One region of the Mycobacterium talmoniae genome, then DNA from elsewhere that is predicted to be linked to it. Evidence: predicted binding sites of a transcription regulator. Region 1 holds the regulator's gene; each other region holds the start of a gene.
The links. The regulator LexA, encoded in region 1, represses DNA repair genes until DNA is damaged. The targets are predictions, from matches to a motif close to CGAACANNTGTTCG.

Region 1 (3,228 bases):
GGCAGCAGCCGGCCCAGGGGTCCGCTGACCCGGCTCAGGCCGCGGGCCAGACCGGGCCCCAGATCGCTGTGGCCACACCACCGGTCGGTGGCCGCGTTGGGCACCACCCGGTGCGGCAGCGGCCAGCCCAGCCCGAACAGCAGGGTGCGGATCGTGCGTTGCGCATCCAGCACCCGGCGCTGGTAGTCGGGATGGGCCCGCGATTCGGTGGTGAGCAGAAACCGGGTTCCGGCCACCGCGCCGGCCGCCCCGGCGGTGAGCAGCCGGCGCACATCGGCGCCGTCGGCGACCCCACCGGCGGCCAGCACCGGGACACCGTCGGCGGCCTGCAGCACCTCGGTCAACGTCACCGCCAGCGGCCGCTCGGCCACCAGATGGCCGCCCGCTTCGACACCCTGCGCGACGAGGCCGTCGGCGCCGGCGGCCAGCGCCTGCCGGGCCTGGGCGGCGCTTCCCACCGTGCACAGCACCGGAATGCCCGCCGACCGCAGCGCCGCGATCCAGCGCCGCGGAATGCCGTCGTGCAGCACCACGGCGGCGACCCCGGCGGTGATGCAGACGTCGATATGGGCCTTGCGGATAAACGGCACCAACAGGTTGGCCGCCACCGGGCGCCCCGGCGCCAGCGTCGCCGCGCGACGCAGCTCCGCGGCGAACGCGTGCGGCGCGGCGATCCCGACCGTGCCCAACGCACCCGCCGCCGATACCGCCCCCGCCAGCTCGCCGCCGGCCACACCGCCCATCCCGGCCTGCATCACCGGGTACTGCAGCCCGAGCGCCTCCAGCAGGTTCATCCGCCCGGGTTTAGATCTTGCGGATCACCGTGACAACTTTGCCCAGCACGGCGGCGTCGTTACCGGGAATGGGATCGAAGGCCGGGTTGTGCGGCATCAGCCAGACCTGGCCGCCGGTGCGCTTGAAGGTCTTCACGGTGGCCTCCCCGTCGATCATCGCCGCGACGATGTCGCCGTTGTCGGCGACGTTCTGCTGGCGCACCACCACCCAGTCGCCGTCGCAGATCGCCGCGTCGACCATGGATTCGCCGACCACCTTGAGCAAAAACAGCGCGCCCTCGCCGACCAGTTCCCGCGGCAGGGGGAACACGTCTTCGACGGCCTCTTCGGCGAGGATCGGGCCACCGGCGGCGATTCGACCCAGCACCGGGATGTAGGCGGGCTCGGGTAGGGCATCCGAGCCGGCGACATCGGTGTCGACCGGCGCCACCGCCGCGACGTGCGGGCCGCGCACGTCGACCGCCCGCGGCCGGTTGGGGTCGCGGCGCAGGTAACCCTTGCGTTCCAGGGTGCGCAGTTGGTGCGCCACCGAGGAGGTGGACGTCAGCCCGACGGCGTCACCGATCTCCCGGATGCTGGGCGGGTAGCCGCGTTTGGTGACCGAGGCGCGGATGACGTCCAGGATGGTGCGCTGCCGCGCGGTCAGCGTCGTATCCAGTGGCTTATCGGAACCGTTGCCCCGATCGCCGGGGCCCGAAGTATCGCTGCTGTCGCTCATAGGAACGAATGTAGACCCGAAGCAGCCGATTCTCAAACACCTGTTCGAGAAGTGTCGTCCCACTCCCGCCTGGGACGCATGTGGCGGATGTTGTCGGTGGGTCGGTCTAGGGTTCGGCAACAGTTCGATCACATGTTCGCTCATCGAACAGGTGATCGACTATAGTTCGAACACAAGAGCGATTGCGTCGGAGGAAGGAGCCACCCATGACACTCATCGAGACCGCCCCGCCGCGCCGGGTGATGCCGCGTCGGCCGGTCCGGGTACATCCGAACGGCCGGATGAGCGAGCAGGTGCGTCCGCCGCGGCCGCGACCGGCCGGTGCGCCGCTGCGCTACCGGGGGACCGGTGTGCTGGTGTCGCGGGGGCCGCACCGTCGGCGCCCGATCACCCCGGGGACGACGGCGGCGCTGGCCATGTTGGCCGCACTGATCACGGTGTGGCTGGGCCTGATCGCGCAATTCGGGGCGGCGGCCAACCACGCGGCGCCGGTGCCCGACCGTCTGGCGGTGGTGCGCGTCGAACCGGGCGAAACCCTGCAGCACGTGGCCGCGCGGGTGGCGCCCGGGGCGTCCACCCGTCAGGTCGCCGACCGGATCCGGGAACTCAACGGGCTGGACTCGGCGGCGCTGGACGCCGGCCAGACCCTGATCGCGCCGATCGGGTGAGCGGTGGTACCGCTGCTGCAAGCGCCGCACCCCACGCAGGTACGCTCGGAGTCGTCTCAGACATCCGGTTGCCCGCGCGGCGAAGGAGCGGCTATGCACTGCCCGTTTTGCCGTCACCCCGATTCTCGGGTGGTCGACTCCCGCGAAACCGATGAAGGCCAGGCGATTCGGCGCCGCCGGTCCTGCCCGGAATGCGGGCGGCGGTTCACCACCGTGGAAACCGCGGTGCTAGCCGTGGTCAAGCGCAGCGGCGTCACCGAACCGTTCAGTCGGGAGAAGGTGATCAGCGGGGTGCGCCGCGCCTGCCAGGGCCGCCAAGTCGACGACGACGCGCTCAATGTGCTGGCCCAGCAGGTCGAGGACACGGTGCGCGCGGCCGGCTCGCCGGAGATCCCCAGCCACGAGGTCGGGCTGGCGATCCTGGGGCCGCTGCGCGAACTCGACGAGGTGGCCTATTTGCGCTTCGCCTCGGTGTACCGGTCGTTCACGTCGGCCGACGACTTCGAGCGGGAGATCGAGGCGCTGCGCGAGCACCGGGCGTTGCTGGGCCGAGCGGACGCAAAAGCCCCGTAAAACGCGGGCGTTTGGGGTGCGGTTGCGCTCCCCCGCACGCGGGAGGTACCCCCAGCTCGCGGTAGGTAGGCTGACGCCATGACGGCTGACCTGCACCCGAACCTTGCGGCACTGGCTCCACTGTTGGGCACCTGGTCGGGCCGCGGGTCGGGGGTGTACCCGACCATCGCCTCGTTCGACTATCTCGAGGAAGTGGTGTTCGGCCATGTCGGCAAGCCGTTTTTGAGCTACGGGCAGAAAACCCGATCGGCCGCCGACGGGTTGCCGCTGCACGCCGAGACCGGCTATCTGCGGGTGCCGCAGCCGGGTCGGGTGGAATGGGTGCTGGCCCATCCCAGCGGTATCACCGAAATCCAGGTCGGCACCTTCGCGGCCACCGGCGACGTCATCGAATTCGAGATGACCGCCAGCACCATCGGTTTGGCCCCCACCGCCAAGGAAGTGACCGCCCTGTCCCGGCGCTACCGGCTGGCCG
Region 2 (3,228 bases), on a different contig from region 1:
GCAGGACACGGTGAGCGCCGAACAGATCTACGACATCAGCATCCGGTGGGGCACGGCGCTGGCCGGGCGGCTACCCCGGCTGGTCTACTACAGCTCGCTCGGGGCGCTCGCCGACACCGACCAGCGACGGTTTGGGGAACTGTGCGACGAGCTTTCGGCGCTGACACCGCTGGTCACCAAGTGGGGGCTGGCTCGTCCCGTATTGCCAGAGACGCCGACCGCTTCCGCCGGGTGAGCGAAGGGAGAACACCGATGGCACAACACGACGCGTCGTCCCCGTACCAGCCCGACCCCGGCGATGCGGTGAACCCGGATGTCGCCGCGGGCGTCGGCGCGGAGGACGTGGACGAGGAACGGATCGGCCTGGACCCGCTCGAAGAGGGCATGGATCCCCCGGAACGGTGGACGGGCAGCGACCGGTTCGGGGTGAGCGCCGACGAACAACGCGAGGGCGAAAGCCTGGAGCAACGGCTCGAGCAGGAGGAGGCCGACGTCTGGGTCGACGAAGCCCAGCAGCCCGAGCCCGACCTGAGCCGGCAACAAGCCGACGAGGCCGGTGGCTCGGTGGCGCGCGGGCTGCGCACCCCCGACGACGCCGGATGAAGCTGGCGCCGATTGTGCGGTTTCATACGCGATATGCCTGGCAGGCGTATGGATTCGCACAGTCACGAACGCTCTGGCCCGCGACGACCCCGCTACCCGCGCGGCCCGGTCGTTTGGACTGCCGACGCGCCGATCTCCTGCACCAGCCCCGAGCAAAAGGCGGGCAGGTCATCGGGTTTGCGGCTGGACAGCAGTGTCGACGGGCCAGCATCGCAGCGGACGAACTCGGCGTCGACCCAGTCCCCGCCGGCGTTGCGGATGTCGGTCTGCAGACTGGGCCACGACGTGATCCGGCGACCGGCAACGACATCCGCCTCGATCAACGTCCACGGCCCGTGGCAGATCACCGCCACCGGCTTGCCCGCATTGAAGAACTCCTTGACGAAGGCCACCGCGCGCGGAGCGGTGCGTAACGCGTCGGGGTTGGCCACCCCGCCGGGCAGCACCAACGCGTCGAAATCGTCGGCGGACACGTCGTCGACGATCCGGTCGACGTCGAATTGATCGCCGCGATCGAGGTGGTTGAACGCCTGCACGGTCCCGGTATCTGTCGACACCAGCGTGGCTTCCCCGCCGGCGGCGGTGACTGCCTGCCACGGTTCGGTGAGCTCAACCTGTTCGGCGCCCTCGGGCGCGACCAGAAAAGCGACCTTGCGGCCCTGTAGCGGTGTGGACATGAGATCCCCTTATCTGTGTGTGGTCTCGCAAGGGAATACCCGACTATCGGCGCAACTAACCGGTAGCGGGCGCGTCGCCGGACTGAGCGGTGCCCGGTGGACCGCCAGTGCTATCGCGGGTGGTATCAGGTTGCCGCAGTGGAGATTTGGTGGTTATCCACAGTTGCGGATTCATCCACAAATTGCCGAATCCGGACTGACATTCGCACATTTGTTCGGTAGACTCTGTGGTATGGCTCACACGGATCAGGTGCAACTCCCCGCACAAGCGGCACGCGCCCAGATCCGCGCCGACCTCGACCTCATCGACGCCGCCCACGCACGGTTGCGCGCCGCCGACACCGACCTAGTCGGCAACGCGTTTCGCGTCGAAATGGCCGACCGGCTCGAAACCCAACACCGCCTCAACCGCGGCCTGTCCTACCGGGTGTTCGGCGAAATCGCCGACCCCGCCGACGGACCCCTCGACCCCGCGCTGCCCCCAGCGCTGAGCATCCAAGACCTGCTCTGGAAACGGCTGCGCATCCCCCGCCCCGAAATCCGGCGCCGCTTCCGGCTAGCCGCCCGCATCTGCCCGCGCCGCAGCCTCACCGGACCACCCCTACCCCCGCAACTACCCGAGCTCGCCGCCGCGGTCGCAGCCGGACACCTCGGCGACGACCACATCACCGCCATCACCAAAGCCCTCGACCACCTCCCGACCACCACCACCCCCGACCAACGCGACACCGCCCAACACGCCCTGGTCGGCCACGCCAAACACCAAGACGCCCCCTTCGTGACCGCCGTCGGCAACGCCATCCGCGACGTCATCAACCCCGACGGCGACTACACCGACGACGACCGCGCCCGGCGGCGCAGCCTCACCCTGGGCCCACAAGGCCCCGACGGCATGAGCCGGCTCACCGGCTGCCTCGACCCCGAAACCCGCGCCTACCTCGAAGCCATCTTCGCCGCCGTACGCCCCGGCCACCACCAACCCAACACCCCAACAGATGGCGCCCAACCCCGCGACCTGCGCACCGCCGCACAACGCCGCCACGACGCCCTCAAACTCGCGCTACGCCACGCCCTGCAAACCCAAGGCTTAGGCACCCACCGCGGCATACCGCTCACCGTCATCGCCACCACCACCCTGGCCGACCTCAACCAAGCCATCCACGCCATGAGCGACCCCACCATCCCCATGCCGCCCCCCGCGCGCACCGGCGGCGGCTCAAGGCTGCCCATGCGCGACCTGATCCGCATGGCCGCCAACTCCATCCACTACCTCGCCGTATTCGACAACCACTCCCACCGCCCGCTCTACCTCGGCCGCAGCCGCCGCATCGCCACCCTGGATCAGCGCATCATCTGCTACGCCCGGGATCGTGGCTGCACCCGACCCAACTGCACCGAACCCGGCTACCACTGTGAAGTCCACCACGCCAACGACTGGAGCAAAGGCGGCCGCACCAACGCCGACGAACTGCACTTCGCCTGCGGCGGCGACCACACCGGCGCCACCAACGGCCACTACACCACCACCATCACCAACACCGGCCGCCTCGCCTGGACCGACGGCACCACCCCACCAGAAATCAACCACCTCCACCACCCCGAAGAACTCCTCCACAACAACGACGACGACGACCCCTAGCGCCGCTACAGCCGGCGAAACTCGTTTTCGTGCAAGACGACTCCGGTGCGCGGCCGGGCGCAGTCGCGGCTGCGGCAGGTCAGCGCGATCATGTAGGCGTCGGTGTCTTCATCGAGGAACAGAAATCCCAGATACAGCGCGGCGCCGACCTCGAATTCCGTGCCGCCGCAGCTGTCGCAGTGTCCCTTTTTCGCGGCGATCTGGTCGAGGACGCGGTGCCGCTCAGGCGAATCCAGTTCGATGAGCTCGGGACGAACCATCACCTCGTCGGGCACGGGCGGCATCTCAGATCTCCACGTCCTTGTCGTA
Region 3 (3,228 bases), on a different contig from region 1:
TTGGCCGATGAACTCCCGCAGCGAGCGGGGCCGCAGGCTGGCGTCGATGTCGCCCTCGCCGACGGTCAGCGCCGGGGTCACCTCGCGGTCCTCGGGCTCGCTCATGTCTTCTTGCCCAGCAGGCTCAGCGCCGCGCGCAGCGCGCTGGACGTGGTGGCGCCGTCCTCGGCGGCCAGCACCTTATCGGTGGCCTCCTCGGCCTGCTTGGCCGCGAACCCCAGACCCACCAGGGCTTCCACCACCGGGCCGCGCACCGCGTGGCCGTTGACGGCGGGTCCACCGGCGGCCGGGGTCACCGGCCCGATCTTGTCGCGCAGTTCCAGCACCATCCGCTCGGCGCCGCGTTTGCCGATGCCGGGCACCCGGGTCAGCGCGGTGACGTCCCCGTCGGCCAGCGCCTGGCGCAGCGCGGACGCGTCGTGCACCGCCAGGGTGGCCAGCGCGATCTTGGGCCCGATCCCGGAGACCCCGAGCAGGGTGAGGAACAGGTCGCGGGTTTCGCCGTCGCCGAAGCCGTACAGCGTCATCGAATCCTCGCGCACGATCATCGCGGTGATCAGCCGGGCTTCGGCGCCGCGGTGCAGCGTCGACAGCGTCGCCGGGGTGGCCATGACTTTGTAGCCCACCCCCGCGGCCTCGATCACCGCATGGTCCAACGCGATGTCGAGCACCTCACCGCGCACCGACGCGATCATTTCGCGGCCGCCTTCAGCCGGGCCTTGTACTTCTTGCGCTGTTCGGCGGCCTGGGCTTCCGCGGCCGCCATCCGGGCGATCATCGGGGCGCGCCAGCAGTGGCAGATCGCCAACGCCAGCGCGTCGGCGGCGTCGGCCGGTGTCGGTTTTTGCTGCAGCGCCAGGATTCTGGTGACCATCGCGGTGACCTGCGCCTTGCCGGCGGCGCCGTTGCCGGTGACCGCGGCCTTGACCTCGGACGGGGTGTGGAAGTGCACCTCGATGTCGCGTTTGGCGGCCTGCAGCGCGATCACCCCGCCGGCCTGGGCGGTGCCCATCACGGTGGAGACGTTCTGCTGGGAGAACACCCGCTCGATGGCGACGACGTCGGGTCGGTGGGTGTCCATCCAGTGCTCGACGGTGTCGCTGATCGTCAGCAGCCGGCGCTGCAGGGGTTGGTCGGCCGGGGTGCGCACCACGTCGACATCCAGGGCGATGACCTGCCGGCCCTGGCCGCCCTCGATGACCGACAGCCCGCACCGGGTCAGCCCCGGGTCGACACCCATCACACGCAATTCCAGGCCCCTTCAGTGAACACCTGTTCGAGAGCCTAGTGGGTGGGTCCGACATCGCCGGGCAGGACACGCGGCGGCGGGTTAGTGCAGTTGATACCGCTGTTGCGGGCCGGGCGCCGCCGGGCTGCGCAGGCCGCGGTTAAGCGTATGGGCCGACGGGCGGTCGGTCAGGCACCAATCGACCGGACCCCCTGGCCGATGACGGCGGGAACCTCGCCGGCGTTCACCCGACCGTTGGCCACCGCGGCCTGCAGCGCCTGGTAATCCCGCTGGTTCTGGTCGGCGTAGGCCGTAGCGAACCGGACCAGCGCCTTATCGGCGGCATCGCCCTTGCCGAGGTAGGCCGCGATCGCGATCCGGTCCCCGGTGCGGCCGTGCGCCCGGGCCAGCACCCGGCCACAGGCTTGCCCGTAGGCGGCCAGCACCTTCGGGCGCATCGCCGCAACATCGGCCGCCCCCTTCATGTCCCACAGTTGGCGCACGTAGTAGTCGCCCTCGTGGCCGTCGGGTCCCACCGCGTGCAGCCAGCCCAGCAGGGTGTCGCTGGCGGCCTGGATCAGCCGCTGTCCTTCGACCACCCGCTGACCGGAATTGGGGTATCGACTGGGGTCCAGGTAGCCCTCCAACACCGACAGTTGCGCCTGTTTGACCTGCATCAGCAGCGGGTCGCCGTCGTCGCGGCCCAGCAGCAGCACCACCCAGGCGCGAGTGCCGACGCTGCCCACGCCGACCACTTTCCGCGCCAGCCCCACATAGTCGTAGCGCTTGGCCAACGCCCGCCGATCGTCGGACAGGCTGTGCATATACGCCTCGATCAGCTCCCCCATCTGCTGGTGGTAGGCGTCGGCCATCGCCGCCCCCACGAGTTCGTCGACCGGAACCAGCAGCGGCGGGTCGCTGACCAGCCGGCGACGACCCTGCTCGACCCGGGTCAGCTTGGACACCGCCCGAAGGCGGTCGCGGGAGCGGGCTTTCGTCGCGACGCGCTGGATTTCCTTGCCCAGCGGCGGATCCACGCTGTCCACCAGGGCGTCGTCGACCACCGCCTGCGCGTACCACATCTCCAGCTCGCCCATCGTGGCCAGCTCCCGCATCTGGCTGCGGTACGCCTCGGCGCAGCCGCGCACCACCGTTTCCTGCTGGCCGGCGCGGAAACCGTTGCTGCGGCTGGCGATTGCCAGGCTGGCCACCAGCCGCTTGAGATCCCACTCCCACGGCCCGGCGAGGGTCTCGTCGAAGTCGTTGACGTCGAACACCAGCCGGCGCTCCGGGGAGGCGAACAACCCGAAATTCGACGCGTGCGCGTCGCCGCACAGCTGCACCGCCAGTCCGGTGTTGGGGCCGGCGGCCAGATCGGACGCCATGATCAACGCCGCGCCCCGGAAGAACGTGTACGGCGATACCAGCATGCGCGCGTACCGAATTGGCACCAGTTCGGCCACCCGTGCGGCGGCTTGGGTTTCCAGCAGGGCCACCGGATCGGGGCGATCCGGCGCGGGTGCGTACGCGGCCAGCGCCGATCGCGGCAGCACTTTCCGCTTGGCCCGCCCCAACTCGTGCCGCTCGGCCACCGTCATGGCCGGAGTTTAGTTCTGCGCCGTCCTACGCTGCTGAAATCGACGTCCATACGGCGCGAAACCGCCTTTTGAGGGGCTATGTGTCAATCTGGGCGTCGATTTCAGCAGACACCCCGCCCCCTTCACTCCTCCAGCGCGGCCAGCACCTCGTCGGAGACGTCGACGTTGGTGTACACGTTCTGCACGTCGTCGCTGTCTTCCAGCGCGTCGACCAGCTTGAACACCTTGCGGGCGGCCTCGACGTCCACCGGCACGCTGACCGACGGCACGAAGCTGGCCTCCGCCGAGTCGTAGTCGATGCCGGCGTCTTGCAGCGCGGTGCGCACCGCCACCAGGTCGCCCGGCTCGGAGACCACCTCGAAGCTGTCCCCGAGGTCGTTGACGTCCTCGGCGCCGGCGTCG

Region 2: a site for LexA is predicted at 1,485-1,498, ahead of BKN37_RS10795 (DUF222 domain-containing protein). Genes of this name have one in related genera too.
Region 3: a site for LexA is predicted at 1,266-1,279, ahead of ruvC (crossover junction endodeoxyribonuclease RuvC). Genes of this name have one in related genera too.

What each region holds. Positions count from the first base shown of each region.
Region 1 is NZ_MLQM01000070.1:15,152-18,379, reverse strand. Features, by position in the region: gene BKN37_RS14200 (NAD(P)H-dependent flavin oxidoreductase) at 1-794, opposite strand, end outside; gene lexA (transcriptional repressor LexA) at 805-1,512, opposite strand; gene BKN37_RS14190 (LysM peptidoglycan-binding domain-containing protein) at 1,719-2,180, shown strand; gene nrdR (transcriptional regulator NrdR) at 2,274-2,753, shown strand; gene BKN37_RS14180 (peroxynitrite isomerase) at 2,832-3,228, shown strand, end outside.
Region 2 is NZ_MLQM01000045.1:8,177-11,404, reverse strand. Features, by position in the region: gene BKN37_RS10810 (hypothetical protein) at 1-235, shown strand, start outside; gene BKN37_RS10805 (hypothetical protein) at 253-603, shown strand; gene BKN37_RS10800 (type 1 glutamine amidotransferase domain-containing protein) at 696-1,280, opposite strand; gene BKN37_RS10795 (DUF222 domain-containing protein) at 1,513-2,919, shown strand; gene BKN37_RS10790 (hypothetical protein) at 2,925-3,203, opposite strand; gene BKN37_RS10785 (molybdopterin-dependent oxidoreductase) at 3,205-3,228, opposite strand, start outside.
Region 3 is NZ_MLQM01000014.1:42,428-45,655, reverse strand. Features, by position in the region: gene ruvB (Holliday junction branch migration DNA helicase RuvB) at 1-105, opposite strand, end outside; gene ruvA (Holliday junction branch migration protein RuvA) at 102-695, opposite strand; gene ruvC (crossover junction endodeoxyribonuclease RuvC) at 692-1,249, opposite strand; gene BKN37_RS05030 (DUF2252 domain-containing protein) at 1,417-2,826, opposite strand; gene BKN37_RS05025 (YebC/PmpR family DNA-binding transcriptional regulator) at 2,949-3,228, opposite strand, start outside.